3 regions of the Streptomyces sp. NPDC048338 genome follow, and region 1 is predicted to be linked to each of the others. Evidence: riboswitches for the same ligand, from Rfam matches in the RefSeq annotation. Region 1 holds a riboswitch; each other region holds the start of a gene.
The links. Region 1 has a riboswitch for cobalamin ahead of ACGFZF_RS29900 (ABC transporter substrate-binding protein). Riboswitches for the same ligand answer to the same signal wherever they lie in the genome.
Positions count from the first base shown of each region.

Region 2: linked by a shared signal. The riboswitch ahead of ACGFZF_RS18480 (hypothetical protein) and the one ahead of ACGFZF_RS29900 (ABC transporter substrate-binding protein) in region 1 are both predicted to bind cobalamin.
Region 3: linked by a shared signal. The riboswitch ahead of metE (5-methyltetrahydropteroyltriglutamate--homocysteine S-methyltransferase) and the one ahead of ACGFZF_RS29900 (ABC transporter substrate-binding protein) in region 1 are both predicted to bind cobalamin.

Region 1 covers NZ_JBICYQ010000014.1:192,367-199,819, reverse strand. The annotation lists gene ACGFZF_RS29935 (hypothetical protein) at 1-87, shown strand, start outside; gene ACGFZF_RS29930 (isochorismatase family protein) at 156-752, opposite strand; gene ACGFZF_RS29925 (nicotinate phosphoribosyltransferase) at 876-2,204, opposite strand; gene clpS (ATP-dependent Clp protease adapter ClpS) at 2,307-2,612, shown strand; gene ACGFZF_RS29915 (DUF2017 domain-containing protein) at 2,612-3,190, shown strand; gene ACGFZF_RS29910 (amino acid permease) at 3,629-5,065, shown strand; gene ACGFZF_RS29905 (Mov34/MPN/PAD-1 family protein) at 5,143-5,583, shown strand; cobalamin riboswitch at 5,612-5,749, shown strand; gene ACGFZF_RS29900 (ABC transporter substrate-binding protein) at 5,791-6,759, shown strand; gene ACGFZF_RS29895 (FecCD family ABC transporter permease) at 6,756-7,453, shown strand, end outside.
Region 2 covers NZ_JBICYQ010000007.1:234,760-242,212, forward strand. The annotation lists gene ACGFZF_RS18460 (tetratricopeptide repeat protein) at 1-1,778, shown strand, start outside; gene ACGFZF_RS18465 (HNH endonuclease) at 1,934-2,629, opposite strand; gene ACGFZF_RS18470 (ABC transporter substrate-binding protein) at 2,872-3,984, opposite strand; gene ACGFZF_RS18475 (VOC family protein) at 4,304-4,681, opposite strand; cobalamin riboswitch at 4,904-5,086, shown strand; gene ACGFZF_RS18480 (hypothetical protein) at 5,128-5,418, shown strand; gene ACGFZF_RS18485 (GNAT family N-acetyltransferase) at 5,573-6,130, shown strand; gene ACGFZF_RS18490 (methylmalonyl-CoA mutase family protein) at 6,272-7,453, shown strand, end outside.
Region 3 covers NZ_JBICYQ010000005.1:389,573-397,025, reverse strand. The annotation lists gene ACGFZF_RS15140 (asparaginase) at 24-1,139, shown strand; gene aspA (aspartate ammonia-lyase) at 1,168-2,577, shown strand; cobalamin riboswitch at 2,709-2,861, shown strand; gene metE (5-methyltetrahydropteroyltriglutamate--homocysteine S-methyltransferase) at 3,071-5,392, shown strand; gene ACGFZF_RS15125 (YhgE/Pip domain-containing protein) at 5,668-6,954, shown strand; gene ACGFZF_RS15120 (hypothetical protein) at 6,979-7,453, opposite strand, start outside.

The sequences.
Region 1 (7,453 bases):
CATCCGGACGGCCTGCTCTGGAGGTCCAACCCGGGCACGGCCCAGGAGCTGTGGCACCCGGTACGGTCCCTGCCGACCGCGAGCTGAGGTCCGTCCCGGACGATCCCGCCCGGTTCGCGGGGCCCCGGTACGCACGAGCGCGGGACGCCCGGCGGTCAGACCGTCGGCGTCCCGGTCAGCTCGACCCCGGCGGCGCGCAGCTCGCCCAGCGCCTTCTCGGTCGTCTCCTTGGCCACCCCCGCGGTCAGGTCCAGCAGGACCTGCACCCGGAACCCCTCGCGCGCCGCGTCCAGCGCCGTGGCCCGCACGCAGTGGTCGGTGGCGATCCCGACCACGTCGACCTCGCTCACCTCCCGCTCCCGCAGCCACTGCGCCAGCGTCATGCCGTTCTCGTCGCGCCCCTCGAAGCCGCTGTACGCCGCCTCGTACGCGCCCTTGTCGAACACCGCCTCGATGGCGCCGGAGGCGACCGCCGGAGCGAAGTTCGGGTGGAAGCCGACGCCCTCCGTGCCCGCGACGCAGTGCACCGGCCAGGAGGTGACGTAGTCCGGCTCCTGGCCCTCCGGGGCGAAGTGGTCGCCCGGGTCCACGTGGTGGTCGCGGGTCGCCACCACGTGCTGGTACGCCGCACCCGCCGCCTCGCCGACGAGGTCGGTGATGGCGGCGGCGACGTCCGCGCCCCCCGTCACCGCGAGGCTGCCGCCCTCGCAGAAGTCGTTCTGAACGTCCACAACGATCAATGCGCGGTGCATGGCGGGTGTCCTTAGCCGGTGGGTGGGAGGGGGTGTCGGCGGGTGGGGCGAGGGGCGGGTTCGAGCCTAGAGACTTCCCCGCCCCTTCGGGAGGGGGCGTTCCGTCGCGGCGCGCGCGGATCGCTACACGTACTCCGTCGGGAGCACCGGCTCGCCGCGCGACAGCTGGATCGCCGACATCGGCAGCCCGGCCCGGGCCGCGATGTGCCGCGACCTGGCCGCCTCCAGCGGTTCCCGGGCCACCACGTCGCCGCCCTTGACCAGCTCCACCAGCAGCCGGTTGTCGGCGAGCTCCGGCGGGACCGCGCCCGTGCCGATGACCTCGGTCTCGGCGATCCCGTCCGCGTCCGTCCGCCGCGCCGCCCACTTGCGCCCGCCGATGGACGACTTGCCGCCCACGGACTTCTTCGCCACGGCCGTCAGCGGCGCCTTCGGGTCGGCCGAGGTGGCACGGGCGACCAGCTTGTAGACCATCGAGCACGTCGGGTGCCCGCTGCCGGTGACCAGCTGGGTGCCGACACCGTAGGCGTCGACCGGCGCGGCGGCCAGCGAGGCGATGGCGTACTCGTCCAGGTCGGAGGTCACCACGATCTTGGTGTCACGGGCCCCCAGCTCGTCGAGCTGCGCCCGCACCCGGTGCGCCACGAGGAGCAGGTCGCCGGAGTCGATCCGTACGGCCCCGAGCTCCGGCCCGGCGACCTCGACGGCGGTGCGGACGGCCTCGGCGACGTCGAAGGTGTCGACGAGCAGGGTCGTCCCCCGGCCCAGCGAGTCGACCTGGGCGCGGAAGGCGTCCCGCTCGCTGTCGTGCAGCAGGGTGAAGGCGTGCGCGGAGGTGCCGACGGTCGGAATGCCGTAGCGGAAGCCCGCCGCCAGGTCGGAGGTGGAGTCGAAACCGCCCACGTAGGCGGCCCGGGAGGAGGCGACGGCGGCCAGCTCGTGGGTGCGCCGCGCGCCCATCTCGATCAGCCGCCGGCCGCTCGCGGCCGCCGACATCCGGGAGGCCGCGGCGGCGATCGCCGAGTCGTGGTTGAGGATCGACAGGATCACGGTCTCCAGCAGCACGCACTCGGCGAAGCTGCCCTCGACCCGCAGGATCGGCGAGCCGGGGAAGTACACCTCGCCCTCGGGGTAGCCCCAGATGTCGCCGGAGAAGCGGTAGCCCGCGAGCCACTCGAGGGTGGGCTCGTCGACGATGCCCTGTTCGCGCAGGAAGCCGAGGACGGCCGGGTCGAACCGGAAGTTCTCGACGGCGTCCAGGACGCGCCCGGTGCCGGCCACCACTCCGTAGCGCCGCCCCTCGGGCAGCCTCCGGGTGAAGACCTCGAAGACGGAGCGCCGGTCGGCGGTGCCGGCCCGGAGGGCCGCCTGGAGCATGGTCAGCTCGTACTGGTCGGTGAAGAGCGCGGTCGACGGCACGTCCACCGGGAGCCCAAGGTCCGCAGCGTTCATGTCAGCGATGCTACCCCGAATACTCGTCAGAGTGACGATTTCTAGGGGCGCGCCCGTGACCCGTTTGTGCGACAGGCCACGGAGAGTGGCAGCATGGGGTGAGTGAGCGTCGCGCCTATTGAGATCGAACAGACGGAATCGGCTGAAGAGACCTTCGCCGTCGTCGAGCCGGACGTCCCGTGGGTCACCCTCGTCCACAACGACCCGGTCAACCTGATGAGCTATGTGACCTACGTCTTCCAGACGTACTTCGGTTACTCCAAGGACAAGGCGCACAAGCTGATGCTCGACGTGCACCACAAGGGCCGCGCGGTGGTCTCCAGCGGCACCCGCGAGGAGATGGAACGGGACGTGCAGGCGATGCACGGCTACGGACTGTGGGCGACCCTCACCCAGGACCGCGGCTGATGGCCGGCCGGTTCGAGACGCTGCCCGGCGGCGGCGCGGCCGTCGCGCTCGACGAGGTCGAGATCTCCATCCTCCGCTCCCTCGCGGTCCAGCTCATGGAGCTGATCGGACCGGGCGACGAGCCCGTCGAGGGTGAGGACCCGCTCGCCGCGCTCTTCGCCGAGGGCCCGAGCGAGCCCCCCGCCGATCCCGCCCTCAAGCGGCTCTTCCCCGACGCGTACGGCGACGCGGACGAGGAGCAGCGGGCGGCGGCGGCCGACTTCCGCCGCTACACCGAGAAGGACCTGCGGGCCCGCAAGCGCGAGGACGCCCTCGCGGTCGTCCGCAGCCTGGACACGCTCACCCCGGTCGACGAGGGCGGGGCCGTCCTCAAGCTGACCGCGGACGAGTCCCGGGCCTGGCTCGGCGCGATCAACGACCTGCGGCTGACCATCGGGACCCGCCTGGAGGTCACCGACGAGGACGGGGGAGAGGGGCTGTACCGGCTCCCGGACTCCGACCCGCGCAAGCCGATGGTGATGGCGTACCTGTGGCTGGGCGCGCTCCAGGAGTCGCTCGTCGAGACGATGATGCCGTAGGGAGCGCCCTGGGGGAGCCCGCCTGGCGCGGCGCTCCCGGGTGCCCCGGCGGCCCGTGTTCCGTCCTGGCCGCCGCAGCCGTCCCGTCGGTCCGAAGCCGGGTCGACGGGACGCTTCCGTCCCCCCGCGCGGACCTCTTCCGTTCGCTCAGCGGACGCTCAAATCCGGATAACGAATACGTCACCAAAGTGTTCTAGCTTGCCGTGTTGAGTCCTCTTTGTCTGCTTCTTCCTGTGGTGTGCGCCACAGTGGTGCCCGTCGATCGACGTTTCACGCGTGATAGATCTTCACGACCGCCCGGGGACGCCACCCCTGTTCCCGGGGGCGCTCGAGCCGGCTGACCGCCGGTAGCACTCCATTCCACATCCGGGGGGATCAGGACCTGATCCGCAGCCAGACGCAGTCGGCGCGGGTCAGCATGGAGAAAGGCGCACCACCATGACCTCAGTGCAGGTCGACAAGCAGCACGACGGCACCGACGGGGCCGTGGGCGGCGGCGAGGGCTACCAGCGTGGCCTCGGCGCCCGGCAGATCCAGATGATCGCCATCGGCGGTGCCATCGGCACCGGACTCTTCCTCGGCGCGGGCAAGGCCATCTCCAAGGCCGGCCCCAGCCTGATCCTGGCCTATGCCATCGCGGGCCTGGTCATCTTCTTCATCATGCGGGCCCTGGGCGAACTGCTCATGTACCGCCCGGTGTCGGGCTCCTTCTCGGAGTACGCCCGCGAGTTCGTCGGCCCCTTCTGGGGATACGTGACCGGCTGGACGTACTGGCTCTTCTGGGTCGTCACCGGCATCACCGAGGTCACCGCGGCCGCCAAGTACATGGCGTTCTGGACACACGGGAGTTTCCCGCAGTGGGCCTTCGCGCTGATCTTCACCGTCATCCTCTACGGCGCGAACCTGATCTCCGTGAAGCTCTTCGGTGAGCTCGAGTTCTGGTTCTCGATGGTCAAGGTCACCGCGATCGTCGGCATGATCCTCATCTGCGCCGGCATCCTCACCATCGGCTTCTCCGACGCGGCCGAGACCGCCTCCGTGGCGAACCTCTGGAACGACGGCGGCTTCTTCCCCAAGGGCCTCGGCGGCACGCTGATGACCCTGCAGATCGTGATGTTCGCCTTCCTCGCGGTCGAACTGGTCGGCGTCACCGCCGGCGAGTCCAAGGACCCCAAGACCGTCCTGCCCAAGGCGATCAACACCGTCCCGTGGCGCATCGCCGTCTTCTACGTCGGCGCCCTCATCATGATCCTCTCGGTCGTGCCGTGGTCGGAGTTCCAGCCGGGCGTCTCCCCGTTCGTCGCCGCCTTCGAGAAGATGGGCCTCGGCATCGGCGCCGCCATCGTCAACTTCGTGGTGCTGACCGCCGCCCTGTCCTCCTGCAACTCGGGCATGTACTCCACCGGCCGGATGCTGCGCGACCTCGCGCTGAACGGCCAGGGGCCGAAGTTCCTCACCAAGCTCACCGGCAACGGCGTCCCGCTGCTCGGCACGACGGTCTCCGCCGCGCTGATGCTGGTCGGCGTGTGGATCAACTACGTGGCGCCGGGCAAGGCCTTCGACTACGTCGTCTCCTTCGCCACCATCTCCGGCATGTGGGCCTGGATCATGATCCTGGTCTGCCAGATCCGCTACCGCGCCAAGGCGAACCGCGGCGAGCTGCCCGAGTCCGGCTTCAAGGCCCCGGGTGCCCCGTTCACCAGCTGGTTCGCCCTCGCCTTCATCGGCATGGTCATCGTGATGATGGGAATCGACCCCGACTCCCGCGTCGCACTGTGGCCCGGCGCGCCGGTGTGGGCCCTGATCATGGGCGTCTCGTACCTCGTGCTGAAGGCCCGCAACCCGCAGGGCGCGGCGTTCGTCAAGCGCTCCTGATCTCCGCCGTCTCGGCATTCGGGCCGTCGCGTACCACTCCTCGGTACGCGGCGGCCCGCCCGCTTATCCTGTCGACCATGCTGACCATCACCCGGGCCCTGTACGACCAGATCGTGGAACACTCCCGCGCGGACCACCCCGACGAGGCCTGCGGCGTGGTCGCGGGCCCGGCCGGCACCGGCCGCCCCGAGCGCTTCATCCCGATGCTGAACGCCGCGCGCTCGCCCACGTTCTACGAGTTCGACTCGGCCGACCTGCTGAAGCTGTACCGCGAGATGGACGACCGGGACGAGGAGCCCGTGGTCATCTACCACTCGCACACGGCGACCGAGGCCTACCCGTCCCGCACGGACATCTCCTACGCGAACGAGCCCGCCGCCCACTACGTCCTCGTCTCCACCGCGGACACGGACGACGCCGGCCCCTTCCAGTTCCGCTCCTTCACCATCGTCGAAGGCGTCGTCACCGAGGAAGAGGTCCAGGTCGTCGAGGCGTACGCGCAGACCCCCGGAGCCTGAAGCGCCTCACGCCCTCCGCACGCCGACGACGTGATGAGAGACTGATGGGACATCAGGGCGGCAGGACCCAGGAAGCCGGTGCGAATCCGGCACGGTCCCGCCACTGTGACCGGCTCCCGCCCCGGGAGCCGGAAGCCAGGAACTGACCTGCCGCCTTCTCACCACCGACCGGGGACGTGGAAATCCCCGTCAGGAGGCACGTCCGTGTTGACCCGGCGCCGTACACCGCTGCCCGCCCTCGCCCTTCTCCCGCTGCTCGCCGCCTGCTCCGCGCCCGCCGCGCAGCCCCCGGACCCGAAGACCGCCCCGGGATTCCCCTACACCGTCGCCAACTGCGGTGTGCAGACCACCTACCAGGCCCCGCCGCGACGTGCCGTGACGATGAACCAGCACGTCACCGAGGTCATGCTGGCCCTCGGCCTGGAGAAGTCCCTCGTCGGCACCGCCTACCTCGACGACCGCGTGCTGCCCGCCTACAAGAAGGCGTACGACACCGTCCCGGTGCTCGCCGAGGAGTACCCGTCGAAGGAGGCGCTGCTCGCCGCCGACCCCGACTTCGTCTACGGCGGCTACGCCTCCGCCTTCGACGCCAAGGCCGGCCGCGGCCGCGACGACCTCAAGGCCGCGGGCATCGGCACCCGGCTGAACACGGAGTACTGCCCCTCCGGCGCCTCCTCGCTCACCGACCTCTACCGGGAGGTCGACGAGGTCGCCCGCACCTTCGGCGTCCCCGAACGAGGCCGGGAGTGGACCGCCCAGGCCCGCCGGACCGTCGCCGCCACCGAACGCCGCCTGAAGGACGTGCCCCCCGTCTCCGTCTTCGTCTACGACAGCGGCGACAAGACCGCGTTCACCGCCGGCGGCACCGGCATCGGCAACGAACTGATCACCCGCGCCGGCGGCCGCAACGTCTTCGCCGACATCGCCAAGCCCTTCGGCGACGCGACCTGGGAACAGGTCGTCGCCCGCCGGCCCGACGTGATCGTCATCTACGACTACGGCTCCACGACCGTCGAACAGAAGAAGAAGCGCCTGCTGGAGGACCCCGCCCTCCGCGACGTCCCCGCGATCAGGAACCAGCGCTTCGCCGTCATGCCGCTCTCGGACACGGTCCTCGGCGTCCGCGTCCCCGCCGCCGTCGACAAGCTCGCCGCCCAGCTCCACCCGGACCGGTGACCGCGCCCCCGAAGGGGGACGTCCGGCAGCCCGCGCACCCGCCCGTCCGGGTCGGTGCGCGGGCCGCCGCACGCCCACCCGCCGCCGCCCCCGTCCCGTACGGCCTCGTCGTCGCCGGCCTCCTCGCCGCTCTCGCGAGCGCCGTCGTCGCCGGGGTCGCGCTCGGATCCGTGACCATCCCCGTCGCCGAGGTCACCCGCATCCTCACCGGCAACGCCGACCCGTCCCCGTTCCGCACCATCGTCCTCGACGTCCGGCTGCCCCGCGTCCTGCTCGGCGCGGTCGTCGGCGCCGGCCTCGCCGTCGTCGGCACCGTCCTGCAGGCACTGGTCCGCAACCGCCTCGCCGACCCCTTCCTCCTCGGGATCTCCTCCGGGGCCTCCACCGGCGCCGTCCTCGTCCTGGTCCTCGGCATCGGCAGCGGCGCCGGCATCACCTCGACGCTCGCCCTGCCCGCCGGCGCCTTCGCCGGCGCCCTGCTCGCCCTGGTCCTCGTCTACGCGCTGGCCCGCCGCGGCTCCACCATGACCGGCGCCCGGCTCGTCCTCGCCGGCGTCGCCGTCTCCTACATCCTGTCCGCGCTGACCACCCTGCTCCTGGTGCTCGCCGGACGGCCCGAGCACTTCCAGGAGGCGATGTTCTGGTCCCTCGGCGGCCTCGGCAGCGCCCGCTGGGACACCCTCCTGCTGCCCGC
Region 2 (7,453 bases), on a different contig from region 1:
AGGACGCCTCGGAAACCGCAGTCGACCGCTTCCTCCACTGGGTGAGCGACCCGCATCGGCGAGCCGCCGTCCTGGCGTGCGCCCTGCCCCTCCACGTCAACGAGGACGTCTACCGCGCCGTCGCGCCGCAAGAAGTCGGGACCGAGTACGCGTGGCTGCACGGGCTCCCGTTCGTCTCCGGACAGGGCGGCCGCTGCCGCTATCACGACGTCGTACGCGCCAGCATGCTCCGTTTCCAGCGCACCCGGTCTCCGCACGATTGGTCCGAACGCCATACCCGCCTCGCCGAGGCCCATGCCCGATGGCGCTCTCGCCTCGAACGCACACTTGATCCCGGCCGCAGGTGGACGAACAGCGACTGGCGGGAACATCGTCTGAACGAGACCTACCACCGTCTGTGTGCCTCCCCGCACTTCCTCGGAAGCACACTCGAAGAGTTGGTCGAAGCATGCGCCGAAGGCCTGCCGGTGGTGCGGCAATGGGTGAACGTACTGTCTCGAGCCGGCGAGGACTGCGCCTCCGAGTCACTCACCGCTTGGGGCCGACGCCTCGAATCCGCCCTCGGTCGGGACCCCATCACCAGCACCCTCACCGCACTCATCACCACTGATTCGCTGGGGCCCACTGCACGGGCCCGCGCCCACCAGCTGCGGGGCCGGCAGTACATGCGTGCCGCCCGCCACGGGGCTGCTCTCTGCGACTTCGATGCAGCACGCACCCTGGACCCTGCGATCGCCGCGATCCACTCCGACCGAGGCACCGCGCTGACCTGGCTGAGACGTTTCGAAGAGGCTGTCGTCGACTTCGGCCGCGCCATCGAACTCCATCCCGACGACGCATGGGCCTTCACCCGACGCGGCGTGGCACACCGCCTGGACCGCCACTACGAAGAGGCTGTCGTCGACTTCGGCCGCGCCGCCGGACTCCAACCCGACGACGCATGGGCCTTTGCGCACCGAGGGCTGGCCCATCGGCTGGCCGGCCGCTACCACGAGGCGATCACCGACCTCGACCACGCCATCGCACTCAACCCCGACTACGCATGGGCCATCGCCAACAGAGGCGAAGTGCATCGCCTGGCCGGCCGCTACCACCAGGCCATCGCCGACCTCGACCACGCCATCGCACTCGACCCCGACGACGCATGGGGCGCCACCTACCGAGGCGATGTGCACCAGTTGTCAGGCCGCCACGATCTGATGTGGAACAGCAACCACGACACCGGCATCGATCCCGACTACCCGTGGGCCGTCGCCAACCGAGGAGTGGCGCATCGGCTGGCCGGCCATGACGACCGAGCCATCACCGACCTCGACCACGCCATCGAGCTCGACCCCGGATTCGGGTGGGCCATCGTGAACCGAGGTCATGTGCACCGAAGAACGGGCCGGCACGGCCAGGCACGCTCGGACTTCGAACGTGCCCTCACGATCGATCCGGACAAGGCGGAGTACCTCCTGAACAAGGCGATCCTCACCAGCACGACCGAAGGACTTCGTGCCGCCTCCGACAGTTGGCGTTCGCTGGCCGAGCGCCAGGGCGACCTCGGAGACGCGTACGACCTGCTCGCCGCCTTCCTGGCGTCGCTGATCACCGGAAGTCCGGGGCAATCACGCATCGCCTTCCAGCGGTTCATTCTCGAGGAGCCGAGCTCGGACGTCACGGATGACGCCGTCGGGTTCCTCGATGACCTCATACTCGGCACCTCGATGGAGCGAGACCGTGTTGCCGGCTACCACCGGGCGCTGTCGCACCGACGGAGCCAACTGCGGGAGTAGCGCGCCCGGGCGCAGGGGCGACGACGGACTGCTTCTCTCTGTTCGACTGCTTCTTCTGTTCGACGCTGGAAGATCGCGTGCGGCCGGGTCACGGTTCGGACATCTCGCGGCATCTCGCCTCCTGACAGGGATCACCGCCCTCGTCGCAGGACGGATCACGCCGAGCCGCTACGGACCGGGGTGTAGTGGACGACGGCGTTCTGGCACGGGCCCTGGGCGTACACGTTCAGCGCGTCGGCCTCGGCCTGGTCCGCGCTCAGGCCCCAGCGGAGCTTCGTACCGGTCCACTCGGCGACGTAGCGGCACGTCGCGTCCGGCGACGGCGGCATCCAGGCACGTGGGTCGCGGTCCGACCTCGACCGCTGCACGCGCGCCGTGACGGCGACCAGGCTCGCGGCCGCGCCCTGGTCGTTCGCGTACGCGTCCCTGCGTGACGCGGTCCAGGCGTACGCGCCGGAATCCCATGCCTCGGCCGGGGGAACCAGGTGGTCGACGGTGAGGGACTGGGGGTCGGTCACCTCCTGGCCGTCGTAGTAGGACAGCCATTCCCCCTCCCCGAGCTTGCACCCCGCGGCCACGGGCGGCGCCTCGGTCGCCTCGGCCAGCAGGACCTCCGCCCGGGTGTCGCAGCCGTCGGCAGGGTCCAGGCCGGTGTTCCAGTAGGTGAAGGCGTCGCGGGTGTATCCCGCGCGGGACTCCTCCGCGATCGTGAGCCGGTCCAGCGCGAGGGACAGTTTCATCACCTCCGCCGCGGGCTCGGGGGCCGGGGCCCCGAAGGCGGGGGAAGGCGCGGCGAGCGGGGGCAGGGCGAGAGCGAGTGCGACGAAGCCGTGAGCCATGTTCTTGATCATGGCCTCAGGCATATCGCGCCCTGCTCCACGTCGTGGAGCGCCCGGGCGGCCGGTCGGCCATCCGGAGGAGCGCGTTCACCGGAGAACCGTTCCAGCCCGGCGCTGCCCGGCGCCTGCTCTCAGGGCCGGGACCTGCCGGAACCGGAGGCGCTGAACCCGGCGGCACCGTGGAGCGAGGGTGGACGAGAGGTCCCGGGCTGCCGAGTTCCGCGGACCTCGGCAGTCCGGTCCTCCGTGCTCGCTCAGCCGGTGTGGAGGATCCGGAAGCGATCGGGTCGCCGGGGGTCGCGGTCGACGACCTGGACGGGTGGCCAGGCCCACTGCCAGACGTCGACGCCCGGCGGGCGGGAGAACCGGATCGGCCCGCGGGTGCCTTCGACGGCGAGGTGGGGCCAGGAGCCGGCGAGGCCGGACCGGTCCGTGCCGTGCGAGCGCAGCGCGGCGGCGAGGACGGTCACCGTGTCGTAGCCCTCGAAGGCGACGAAGGAGGGCGCTTCGGGCAGCTGCTCGCTCAGGGCCTTCTCGACGCGTGCGCCGAGTGGGCCGAGGCGCTCGGGCAGGTAGCGCAGGAAGGGGATCGCGGTGCCGTCGTCGCCGAGCAGGTCCGCCCATTCGGTGAACTCCGGCTGCCCGGCCGGAGCGCCGATCAGGAGGTCGGTGAGGCGTCGGTCGCCGCGGACGGCCCGGACGATCGGCACGGCCGGGTCCGGGTGGCCGACCAGGAGGAGGAGGGCCGTCGCACGCGCGTCGACGAGGGCGTCGCAGACGTCGGCGGCGGCGAGCGAGCCCATGTCCAGTTCGACGACGGCGCCGCCGTGCGGAGCGAGGTGGTCACGCAGAACGCGGGTGCCGGAGGCCCAGTAGACACTCGGCTGGGTTGCTACGGCGACGCGCGTGTGGCCCGCCCCGAGGAGGAAGTCCGCGTAGATCCGCCAGCCGTGGGACTGCGCCGGGGCGAGGCGCGCCACCCGTTCCGTCGGCCGGTCGGTGAGCGCGTCGAGCACCGCCGACGAGCAGAGAAACGGCAGGCCGAGGGCGTCGGCCCGGGCGGCAGCGGCGCGAGCCACGACGCTGTGGTACTCCCCCGCCAGGGCGACCACGCCGAGGTCCGCCAACTCCTCCACGGCCGCCGCTGCCTTCTCCGGGTCGGCCGCGGTGTCCCGGACCAGCAGCTCCAAGGGCCTTCCGCCGATCCCGCCGGCGTCGTTGGCGTCGCGAACGGCCAGTCGGAGTCCGGCGAGCACGTGCCTGCCCGCCTCGGCCCAGCCGGGCCGGGACAGCGGGACGAGAACGCCGATCAGGACGGAGGGCCCGTCCGCGTGCTCCCGGCCGGGCGTCGATGGTGGCGTGTTCATGCGTCGGCGTCTCCCTGTGGCGATGCGGTCGTGCCCGGATGGCGTGGTGGCAGGGCCTGGTCGTCCGCGCTCGTTCCGGCCGACCGTGGCGGGCGCGCAGCTGGACGATCACGGCGGACATTGCATCCACCGTCCTCGCGTCTCGGCAACCCCTTTACTCGTCCGCCGAACTGCCGTACCGCACAGGTCCTTTGACCGGCGACCGTTCTCCGGCGTCCGACGCGGCCCGGCCTCGCGACCGGAGAGGCCGGTGCCGCGGGTCCCCGCCCCGACCCGGCTCGTCCCCCGGGCCGTGCGCTCCGCTCGCGGCGGCTCGTGCCTACAGGGGCCGCAGCCGGGAACGCAGGAGGCAGAACTCGTTGCCTTCCGGGTCGGCCAGGACGTACCAGCTCTCGTCACCGGTCTGGCCCACGTCGGCCGGTTCGGCGCCGAGTGCGAGCAGCCGCTCCAGCTCGGCGTCCTGGTCCCGATCGGTGGCGTTGACGTCGATGTGGAGGGGAAGCTTCCCGACCCGTGGGGCGCTGCTGGGGCTCAGGACGAGGGTGGGCAGGCCGGTACCGTCGCCGGGCGGCCCGATCTCGATGCTCCCGTCGTCCTCTCTGTCCAGTTCGACGTAGCCGAGGACCTCGCTCCAGAACACGGCGAGCCGCTCGGGATCGGCGGCATCGATGACCAACTCGCTGATTCGGCATGCCATGCGGGCCAGTGTACGGAGGCGGCCGCGGGGCGGGCGAGGCGCTGGAGGCGGGCTGATCGCGCCGTGACGCGGGGGCGGACCGGCAGCCGCTCACGACGGCACCGCGACCGGCGGGGCAGCGCGCCCTCCCGCTGCGGTTCAGGGAGGGGCATCCCGCCCGGGGGCGCGATCGGCCTCTCCGCGGAGACCGCCGTCACACCGCCTCCGCCTGTCCGGGGTGTTCGCGTCCTGACAGAATGACGCCGCCCGAGCGATGGCGACCGAGGAATCCGGTGTGAATCCGGTGCGGTCCCGCCACTGTGACCGGGGAGCGACTTCCATGCGTGGTCACCGTCCGCGGGCGGGAAGGCCGGGAGGAGTGTCGATCCGGGAGCCAGGAGACTCACGTCGTCGCGATCTCGCCGACACCGGGGCGGATCTCCCCGGAGGAGAGTGGTGACTTCGCCATGCCCGCGACCCTCGACACGAGTCGTGCCCCTGCCCCCGCCGGCCTCACGGCCGCGCCCTCGGCCGGGGCTTCGCCCGCCTGTCTCCCCGCCCGCGGCGCCGTGGGCGCGGGCGGCGCGCCGCGGACCGGGGCGACCCGGGAGGCCGGGCGGGTCGGCGTCGACCGGGCGCCGCACGGGACCCGGCCCGACGCCGTGACGCGCGGCGGCATCCTCGCGGGAATCTCCCGGCCCGGCCGGCGGACCGCCGTCGTCACCGGCTTCCTCGACTGCCGCGCCTGCCGCGCCTGAGCGCCCGGCCGCCCCGCGGCGCGGGCCCGGGCGCGGATGACCCGGCCCCCGGCGCCCTTGCTTCCGGGCGGCCCGGCGCGCCTCCCGAGGCACGAGGGCGGCCCCCGCCCGGTGCGCGACGTCGACCGACCCCCACGACAGAAGGACGCGGTTCATGGACATCACCACAGAGGTCTACCCCGGCGAGGCGGCGCTCCGTCTCGTGGACGAGTTCGACCATCTGCGCCGGCTCGCCGCGCGCGGACGGGTGCCCGAGCAGGACGACCGGCACGCCAGGGAGTTGCGGGCCCGGATCGCCGAGCAGGCGCGGACGCCCGGCTTCCTGGCGGTGACGGCGCGGGCGGACAGCCTGCTGTGCGGGTTCGGCACGGCCACCCGCACCCCGGTGCCGTATGCCGGCGACCTGTTGCCGGGGGACCACCGCGCGCAGGAGTGGCTCGCCGGAGCCGTGCAGGTGTCCGACCTGGTGGTCGCCCCGGCGGCCCGGGGCCGCGGCGTCGCCACGCGGATCCTGGACACGCTGACGGTGCCGGCGCTCGACGACCGGGTCTGGGTGGCGCCCGACCACCGGGACGGCGCGGCGCTGGCCTTCTTCCGTCACCGGGGCTGGCGCCAGACCGTGTTCCCCGGTCCGGGCGCGGGCCCGTCGCGCGCGCTGTTCCTCGGGCCGCGTCACCCTTCGCTCGCCGGGAAGCCCGTGATGGGCTGCTGAGGTGCGCCGCCGCGCCGTCTCCGCGCGGCGGATCGGGCGACCAGCACGGGAGGCGGTTCGCGATCAAGAGCGTCCCGGAGAGGTCAAGGTCACAGCTGATCACCCTGCTGCTCCTTTGTGCACCTGGCCTAGCATCCGGACATGACTGTGCTGCCTGAGGACGGCCTCGTGCTGGCCGCCGACTTCCCCGCAGCGACCCATGCGCAGTGGCAGCGCCTCGTGGCGGGCGTACTGAGCAGGTCGGGCAAGGACGTCCCCGATACCGAAGCCGAGGAGGCGCTGTCCACGGCGCTGGAGGACGGCCTGCGGGCCCGTCCGCTCTACACCGCGGACAGCCCCGCCGCCGACGCCGGCCTGCCCGGTTTCGCCCCGTTCGTCCGAGGCGGGCGGGCCGAGGGCAACACCGCCGGCGGCTGGGACGTGCGCCAGCGCCACCGGACCGCCGATCCCGATGCCGTCCTCACGGACCTGGAGAACGGCGTCACGTCGCTGTGGCTGTCCGTGGGTCCGGCCGGCATTCCGGTGACGGAGCTGGACCGGGCTCTCCGGGGCGTCTACCTCGACCTGGCCCCTATGGTCCTGGACGCCGGTGCCGAGACGGCGGCCGCGGCGCAGGAACTGCTCGGGCTCTACACGAGCCGCGGTGTCGCCCCCGAGGCGGCGCGCGGCAACCTGGGCGCCGACCCGCTCGGCACGGAAGCCCGCACCGGCTCCGCCTACGACGGTGACGGGTTCGCCGCCACGGTCGCGCTCGCGCGGCTGAGCGCCGAGTCGTACCCGGGGCTGCGCGCCCTGACCGTCGACGCCCTGCCGTACCACGAGGCCGGCGGTTCGGCGGCGCAGGAGCTGGGCAGCTCGCTCGCCACCGGCGTCGCCTACCTGCGGGCCCTCACCAACGGCGGCCTCACGATCGAGCAGGCGCTGGGGCAGCTGGAGTTCCGCTACGCGGCCACCGGCGACCAGTTCCTCACCATCGCCAAGCTGCGGGCCGCGCGCCGGCTGTGGGCCCGTGTCGCGGAGGCGTGCGGATCGCCCGCGGCGGGCGCCCAGCTCCAGCACGCGGTGACCTCGCCGGTCATGATGTCCGCGCGCGACCCGTGGGTGAACATGCTGCGGACGACGGTCGCGACCCTCGCGGCCGGAGTCGGCGGCGCCGAGTCGGTGACCGTCCTCCCCTTCGACCACGCGCTGGGCCTGCCGGACGCCTTCGCGCGCCGCGTCGCCCGCAACACCTCGAGCATCCTCATCGATGAGTCCCACCTGGCGCGGGTGATCGACCCGGCCGGCGGCTCCTGGTACGTGGAAGCCCTGACCGACGAACTC
Region 3 (7,453 bases), on a different contig from region 1:
CCCCCACCCCGGGAGCAGACGACATGGAATGGATCCGCGACGACAGGCCCCGCCGGATCAAGCTGATCAGCACCGGCGGAACGATCGCCAGCCGCTGGCAGGGCACCGGATACGCCGCCGACGCCTCGGGTGACGACGTCCTGGCGACGGCCGCCCTCCCCGACGACATCGAGGTCGAGGTCGTCGACCTGTTCAACGTCAACAGCTCCCGCATGACCACCGCCCGCCAGCTCGCGCTGCTGAGTGCGGTGCACGAGGCCCTCGCCGACCCCGACGTGGCCGGAGTCGTCATCACCCACGGCACGGACACCCTGGAGGAGTCGGCCTTCTTCCTCGACCTGCACCACACGGACCCGCGGCCGGTCGTCCTCACCGGCGCCCAGCGCCCCCTCGGCACGGGCGACGGCGACGGTCCCGGCAACATGTACGACGCGCTCCAGGTCGCTGCGTCCGTGCGCGGACTCGGGGTGCTGGTGGTCTTCGACGGCGTGGTCCACGCCGCGCGCGGCACGGTGAAGGCGCAGACCCTGGCCGCCGCCGCGTTCGCCGATCCCTCCGAGCAGAGCCTCGGCAAGGTCGGCTTCGCCCGGGTGGACGTCCGCCGCCGGCCGGACCGCCCGGCTCCGCTCGCGCTTCCGCGGGCCGCCACGGCCGAGGGGCCCGGCACCCTCCCGCGGGTCGACATCGTCACCCACCACAGCGACGGCGACCCGCTGCTCCTGAACGCGGCGGTCGCCGCGGGCGCGCAGGGCATCGTGCTGGTCGGCACGGGTGCGGGCAACGCCACTCCCGAGATAGCCGAGGCGGTCGCCGAGGCCGTCTCCCAGGGGGTCCTGGTGGCCCTGACCACCCGGGTGCACTCCGGCCCGGTCGCCGAGATGTACACCGGCGGCGGCGCCGTGGACCTGGTCGCGGCGGGCGCGGTGCTCACGGGCACGCTGCGGGCCGGTCAGGCCCGGATGGCCCTCGTCGCGACCCTGCTCTCCGACGTCGCCCCGGGCCGGCGTGACGCCCTGCTGCGCGACCTCCTGAACGGCCCGACCCGCGCGGAACCTGCCCTGGCTGCCGGCGGGTCGGGCTCTCGTTTCTCCGGCGCCCACGCCTCCCCCGCCGCCCGGCAGCACGCCGCGCTCCGCTGACGCCGAAGAACCGAAGGTCGGACACACCATGCAGAACCCCACCCGCCGCGAGCACGACCTCCTCGGCGAACGTGCGGTGCCCACCGAGGTCTACTGGGGCATCCACTCGCTGCGCGCCCAGGAGAACTTCACCGTCACGGGCCTGCCCATCTCGGTGTACCCGCGACTCGTCGAGGCGCTCGCCGCGGTCAAGGAGGCCGCGGCCCTCGCCAACGAGGAACTGGGGCTGCTGCCCCCGGAGAAGGCCCGCGCCATCGTCGCCGCCTGCCGGGAGATCCGCGCCGGGCGGCTCCACGAGCAGTTCGTGGTGGACGTCGTCCAGGGCGGCGCCGGCACATCCACGAACATGAACGCCAACGAGGTCGTCGCCAACCGCGCGCTCGAACTCCTCGGCCACGCCAAGGGCGAGTACCAGCACCTGCACCCCAACGAGGACGTCAACCTCAGCCAGTCCACCAACGACGTGTACCCGACCGCCGTCCGGATCGCGGCGATCACGTCGGTGCACGGGCTCCTCCAGGCCACGGCGGTGCTCCAGGACGCGTTCGCGGCCAAGGCGTTCGAGTTCCGCGACGTCCTGAAGATGGGGCGCACCCAGCTCCAGGACGCCGTGCCCATGACGCTGGGCCAGGAGTTCTCCACGTACGCCGTGATGCTGGACGAGGACCGCAACCGGCTGGCCGAGGCCGTCGAGCTGATCCACGAGATCAACCTCGGCGCCACTGCCATCGGGACGGGCCTCAACGCCCCGGCCGGCTACGCCGAGACGGCCCGGCGGCACCTGTCCGAGATCACCGGCCTGCCGCTGGTGACCTCGCCCAACCTGATCGAGGCCACCCAGGACTGCGGGGCGTTCGTCCAGCTCTCCGGTGTCCTCAAGCGCCTGGCGGTGAAGCTCTCCAAGACCTGCAACGACCTGCGGCTGCTCTCCTCCGGACCGCGTGCCGGCCTGAACGAGATCAACCTGCCCGCCGTGCAGGCCGGTTCGAGCATCATGCCGGGCAAGGTCAACCCGGTGATCCCCGAGGTCGTCAACCAGGTCGCCTTCGAGGTGATCGGCAACGACATCACGATCACCATGGCCGCGGAAGGCGGCCAGCTCCAGCTGAACGCCTTCGAACCGGTCATCCAGCACGCCCTGTCGAAGAGCATCACCTCGCTGCGCGCCGCCTGCCTCACCCTGGCGGAGCGCTGTGTCTCGGGCATCACCGCCAACACCGAACAGCTGCAGGCGACCGTGCGGAACTCCATCGGCCTGGCCACCGCCCTCAACCCGCACATCGGCTACACCGCGGCCACCGCCATCGCCCAGGAGGCGCTGCGGACCGGGCGGGGAGTCGCCGAACTCACGCTGGAGAAGGGGCTGCTGCCCGCCGAACGCATCGCCGAACTGCTCAGCCCGGAGCGGCTGACCGGCGTGACACCGCACCGCGGGTAAGGAGCCCGAACGCCGGCGGCCCGACCGCGATTCCCGGCCAACTCGCCTCCGTGGCGGCGGACCCGCTCGCGGGCCGACTAGGGTGGCGGGCGCAACTGGTTCGCGCCCGTCCGCCAGACGGGACGCGTCGCAAGAGGGAACCCGGTGGGAATCCGGGACTGCCCCGCAGCGGTGAGTGGGAACGACCGCCGTCATACGCACTGGACCTGTACGGGTCCGGGAAGCGACGGCCACTAGGTGTCCGCCTCGGAGAGAGGCGGGCGTGCCCGCGAGTCCGAAGACCTGCCCGTTGCCCGCGCGCGACCGTTCGCGCGCGGACATCCCGGTGACCTCGAGGGCGGGTCGGCGTACAGAGCGGGCGAGCCGCCCCGAACCGATGTGCATGCGTCCGGCATGACACGGCTGGCGGCCACGGTCCGTTCGTCCACGCACCCCTTCGCGCCCTCGTCCCGTCGCCGGGACGCATGGAGACACGCTCGCGAAGGAGAGTTCCGTGACGACAAGGGCGACACGAAGGGCCGCGGCGACGGCCACCCTGTACGGGTACCCCCGCCACGGCCGGGACCGGGAACTGAAGAGGGCCGTCGAGGGCTACTGGCAGGGCCGGGTCGACGCCGAGTCCCTTCACAGGACCGGCCGGGACCTGCGGCGCGCCACCTGGATGCAGCTCGCCGACACCGGCATCACCGAGGTGCCGACCGGCGACTTCTCGTACTACGACCACGTGCTCGACACCAGCGTCATGGTCGGCGCCGTGCCCGAGCGCCACCGGGCCGCCGTCGCGGCCGACCCGCTCGGCGGCTACTTCGCGATGGCGCGTGGCACGCAGGAGGTGGCGCCGCTGGAGATGACGAAGTGGTTCGACACCAACTACCACTATCTGGTCCCCGAACTCGGGCCCGACACCGTCTTCACCGCCGACTCCGCACGGCAGGTCGCGGAGCTGCGCGAGGCGCGGGCGCTCGGCCTCACCGCCCGGCCCGTCCTGCTCGGCCCTGTCACCTACCTCCTGCTGGCCAAGCCGGCTCCCGGCGTCCCCGGCGACTTCCGGCCGCTCACCCTGCTCGACCGGCTGTTGCCGGTGTACGCGCAGGTCATGGCCGACCTGCGGGCTTCGGGCGCCGAGTGGGTGCAGCTCGACGAGCCCGCCCTCGTCCAGGACCGCACCCCGGCCGAACTGAACGCGGCCGCCCACGCCTACCGCGAGCTCGGCGGGCTCACCGACCGGCCCCGGCTGCTCGTCGCCTCCTACTTCGACCGGCTCGGCGCCGCGCTTCCCGTCCTGGCGAAGGCCCCCGTCGACGGCCTGGCCCTGGACTTCACCGGCCCCGCCGCCGCCAACCTCGACGACCTCGCCGCGGTCGGCGGGCTGCCCGGCAGGCGCCTGGTCGCCGGGGTCGTCGACGGGCGCAACATCTGGATCAACGACTACGAGAAGTCCCTCGCCCTCCTCGGCACCCTGCTGGGGCTCGCCGGGCGGGTCGACGTCGCCGCGTCCTGCTCGCTGCTCCACGTGCCGCTCGACGCCACGGCCGAGCGGGGCATCGACCCCCAGGTGGCACGCTGGCTCGCGTTCGCCCGCCAGAAGACCGGCGAGATCTTCACCCTCGCCCGCGGTCTGTCCCGGGGCACCGGGGCGATCGCGGCGGAACTCGCCGCCAACCGCGCCGCCCTCGCCTCCCGTTCGACGTCCGCGCTGACCCGCGATCCGGCGGTCCGGGCCAGGGCGGCGGCCGTCGGGGAAGCCGACCTCAGGCGCCCCCAGCCGTACTCGCTGCGCGCGGCCGCCCAGCGGACCGGGCTCGGTCTGCCGCCGCTGCCCACGACCTCGATCGGCTCCTTCCCACAGACCTCCGAACTGCGCGCGGCCCGCGCCGATCTGCGGGCGGGCCGGCTCGACGCGGCCGGATACGAGGCGCGGATCGAGGCCGAGATCCGCGAGGTCGTCGCCTTCCAGGAGCGGACGGGCCTGGACGTGCTCGTCCACGGCGAACCCGAACGCAACGACATGGTGCAGTACTTCGCGGAGCAGCTGACCGGGTACCTCGCCACCCGGCACGGCTGGGTCCAGTCGTACGGCACCCGGTACGTGCGGCCGCCGATCCTGGCCGGGGACATCTCGCGCCAGGACCCGATGACGGTGCGCTGGACCGCGTACGCGCAGTCCCTGACGCGGCGCCCGGTCAAGGGGATGCTCACCGGGCCGGTCACCATGCTGGCCTGGTCCTTCGTCCGCGACGACCTGCCGCTCGCCGACACCGCCCGGCAGGTCGCCCTGGCGCTGCGCGACGAGGTCGCCGACCTGGAGGCGGCCGGCACCGCCGTCATCCAGGTCGACGAGCCGGCCCTGCGCGAGACGCTTCCGCTGCGGGCGGAGCGGCACGCCGCCTATCTCGACTGGGCGACGGAGGCGTTCCGCCTCACCACGAGCGGCGTCCGACCGGAGACCCAGGTCCACACCCACATGTGCTACGCCGAGTTCGGGGACATCCTGGCGGCGATCGACGCTCTCGACGCCGACGTCATCAGCCTGGAGGCCGCCCGCTCCCACATGGCCGTGGCGGGTGAGCTCGCCTCCGCCGCGTACCCGCGCGAGGCGGGCCCGGGTGTCTGGGACATCCACTCCCCGCGCGTACCGTCAGCGCGGGAGGCGACCGGGCTGCTGCGCGAAGCGCTGAAGGCGATCCCGGCCGAACGCCTCTGGGTCAACCCCGACTGCGGCCTGAAGACGAGGTCCTGGCCGGAGACCCGCGCGTCCCTGGAGAACCTGGTCGCGGCGGCGCGCGAGCTGCGTGCGGAGCTGCCGGGCACCTGACACCAGGATGCCCGCCGGGTCCCGAGCCGGAGGACCCGAGGTCCTCGTACGAGACCTCCGGCTCGGGACCCGTACGCCCCGCGGCGCTGCCGTACGACGTCCCGGAGGGTCGTACGGCACCCTCCCGGACGTCGTACGGTTCCGGGCCGCCGGGTGGCTTCACCTCTCCGGGCGAGCGTCCTGCCCCGGCCGGGGGGAACCACGGTGAGGCGGCGCGGTTCCCGGCGGAGGGCCGCGCATCATGGGCCGACCTGTTCCAGAGCCGACGGAGAAGTATGACCTCCCCGAGCACCCCTCCGGACGACGGTCCGCTGGTCCGGGCCGGCACCCTGCTGCGTCGTCCGCGGTTGTGGGTGATGCCCACGATCCTCACGGGACTGCTCGCCCTGCTGCTGTCCCTCCTCTACATGGGCGGCGTCGTCAACCCCCAGGGCGACCTGCGGAACCTGCCCATCGGCCTCGTCAACGCCGACCGGGGCGCCCCTCCGCCCGGGCAGCAGCAGAACATCGGGACGCAGATCAGCCGGGCGATCACCGGCGACCGGAAGACCGTCGCCGCCGAGTGGCAGACCCTCACCCTCGCCGAGGCGCAGGACCGGCTCGACTCCGGGAAGATCTTCGGTGCGCTCGTCATCCCCGCCGACTTCACCGCGTCGGTCGCCGCGCTCACCACGGCGAACGCGACCGCCCGGCCGACGATGACGGTGCTCACCAATCCCGGCAAGGGCAGCCTCGGCTCCTCTCTCGCGAGCCAGATCTCCACGGCGGCCGCCCACCAGGCGTCCCGCACGATCGGCGAGCGCCTCACGGCGGCCTCGACCGGCGCCGCGACGACCTCCACCACCCGGCTGCTGCTCGTCGACCCGGTGGACGTGGTGACCAAGGTCGGCCATCCCCTGGGCGGCCACAGCGGCCTCGGACTGAGCGCGTTCTACTACACGCTGCTCCTCGTCCTCGCCGGCTTCCTCGGCGCCAACGTCATCAACAACGCCGTGGACACCTCCCTCGGCTACGCCGACAACGAGATCGGCCCCTGGCACGCCCGGCTGCCCACCGTGCCGATCAGCCGCACGCAGACGCTGCTGCTGAAGATGGCCATGACCGCCGGCATCACGGTGCTCAGCGTCTCGCTGGTGATGCTCGCCTGTGTCGTGATCCTCGGCATGGACGCGACCCATCTGCCGTTGCTGTGGACCTACTCCTACTGCGCCTCGCTGGCGGTCGGCCTCGGGGTGCAGGCCATCAACGCCGCCTTCGGCGGGGTGGGCCAGCTGGTCTCGATGTTCGTGTTCATCGTCCTCGGCCTGCCGTCGTCGGGCGCCACCGTGCCGCTCGAGGCCGTCCCCGCGTTCTACCGCTTCCTGTCGTACTTCGAACCGATGCGCCAACTCAGTGACGGGGTGCGGGCGATCCTGTACTTCGACGCCCGCGGCGACGCCGGTCTCGGCCGCGCCTGGATCATGATCGCGCTCGGCACCGTCCTGGCCCTGCTGTTCGGCTTCGCGATGACGTCCTACTACGACCGCAAGGGGCTGAAGCGTCTGACACCGCAACCCGCCTGAACTCCCCCGGCCGCCCGGCGCACGTCAGGAGGCTCCGCCGGACGACTGCTTCGCGCCGCCGTTCCCCGATCCGCCCCCGTTGCCGTTCTCGCCCCCGGCGCCCTTCGACGCCTTCTCCGACGCCTTCTTCGGCTTCTCGGCGGTGTTCGCCGCGGCCGGCGGGTCCGCCGCGGCCGCGGCCCGGTCCGACCGCGGCTCCCGATGGCAGTAGGCGGCGACCCGCTCCTCGCCCCCGGCCGCTGTCGCGAGCCGTCGCCAGGCCGTCGATTCCAGCGTCTCGTCCCGGCCGTCGGCCTTGGCGTCGGTGCCACTGCTGGTGCGGTGCGCCTTGCCGTCGCCCTGTCCCCGCTGCCCCTTCTTCTCCCGGCCCAGTCCCACCGCGTGGCAGAGCGCCTCACGGTTCTCGGCGGGAGGCGGGACCGGGTGCCGGTCCGGCCGGAAGGGGGTGCCCAGGTCCGAGGGTCCCGGCCGGCCGGTCTCCGTGCCCGCGGGGCCGGAG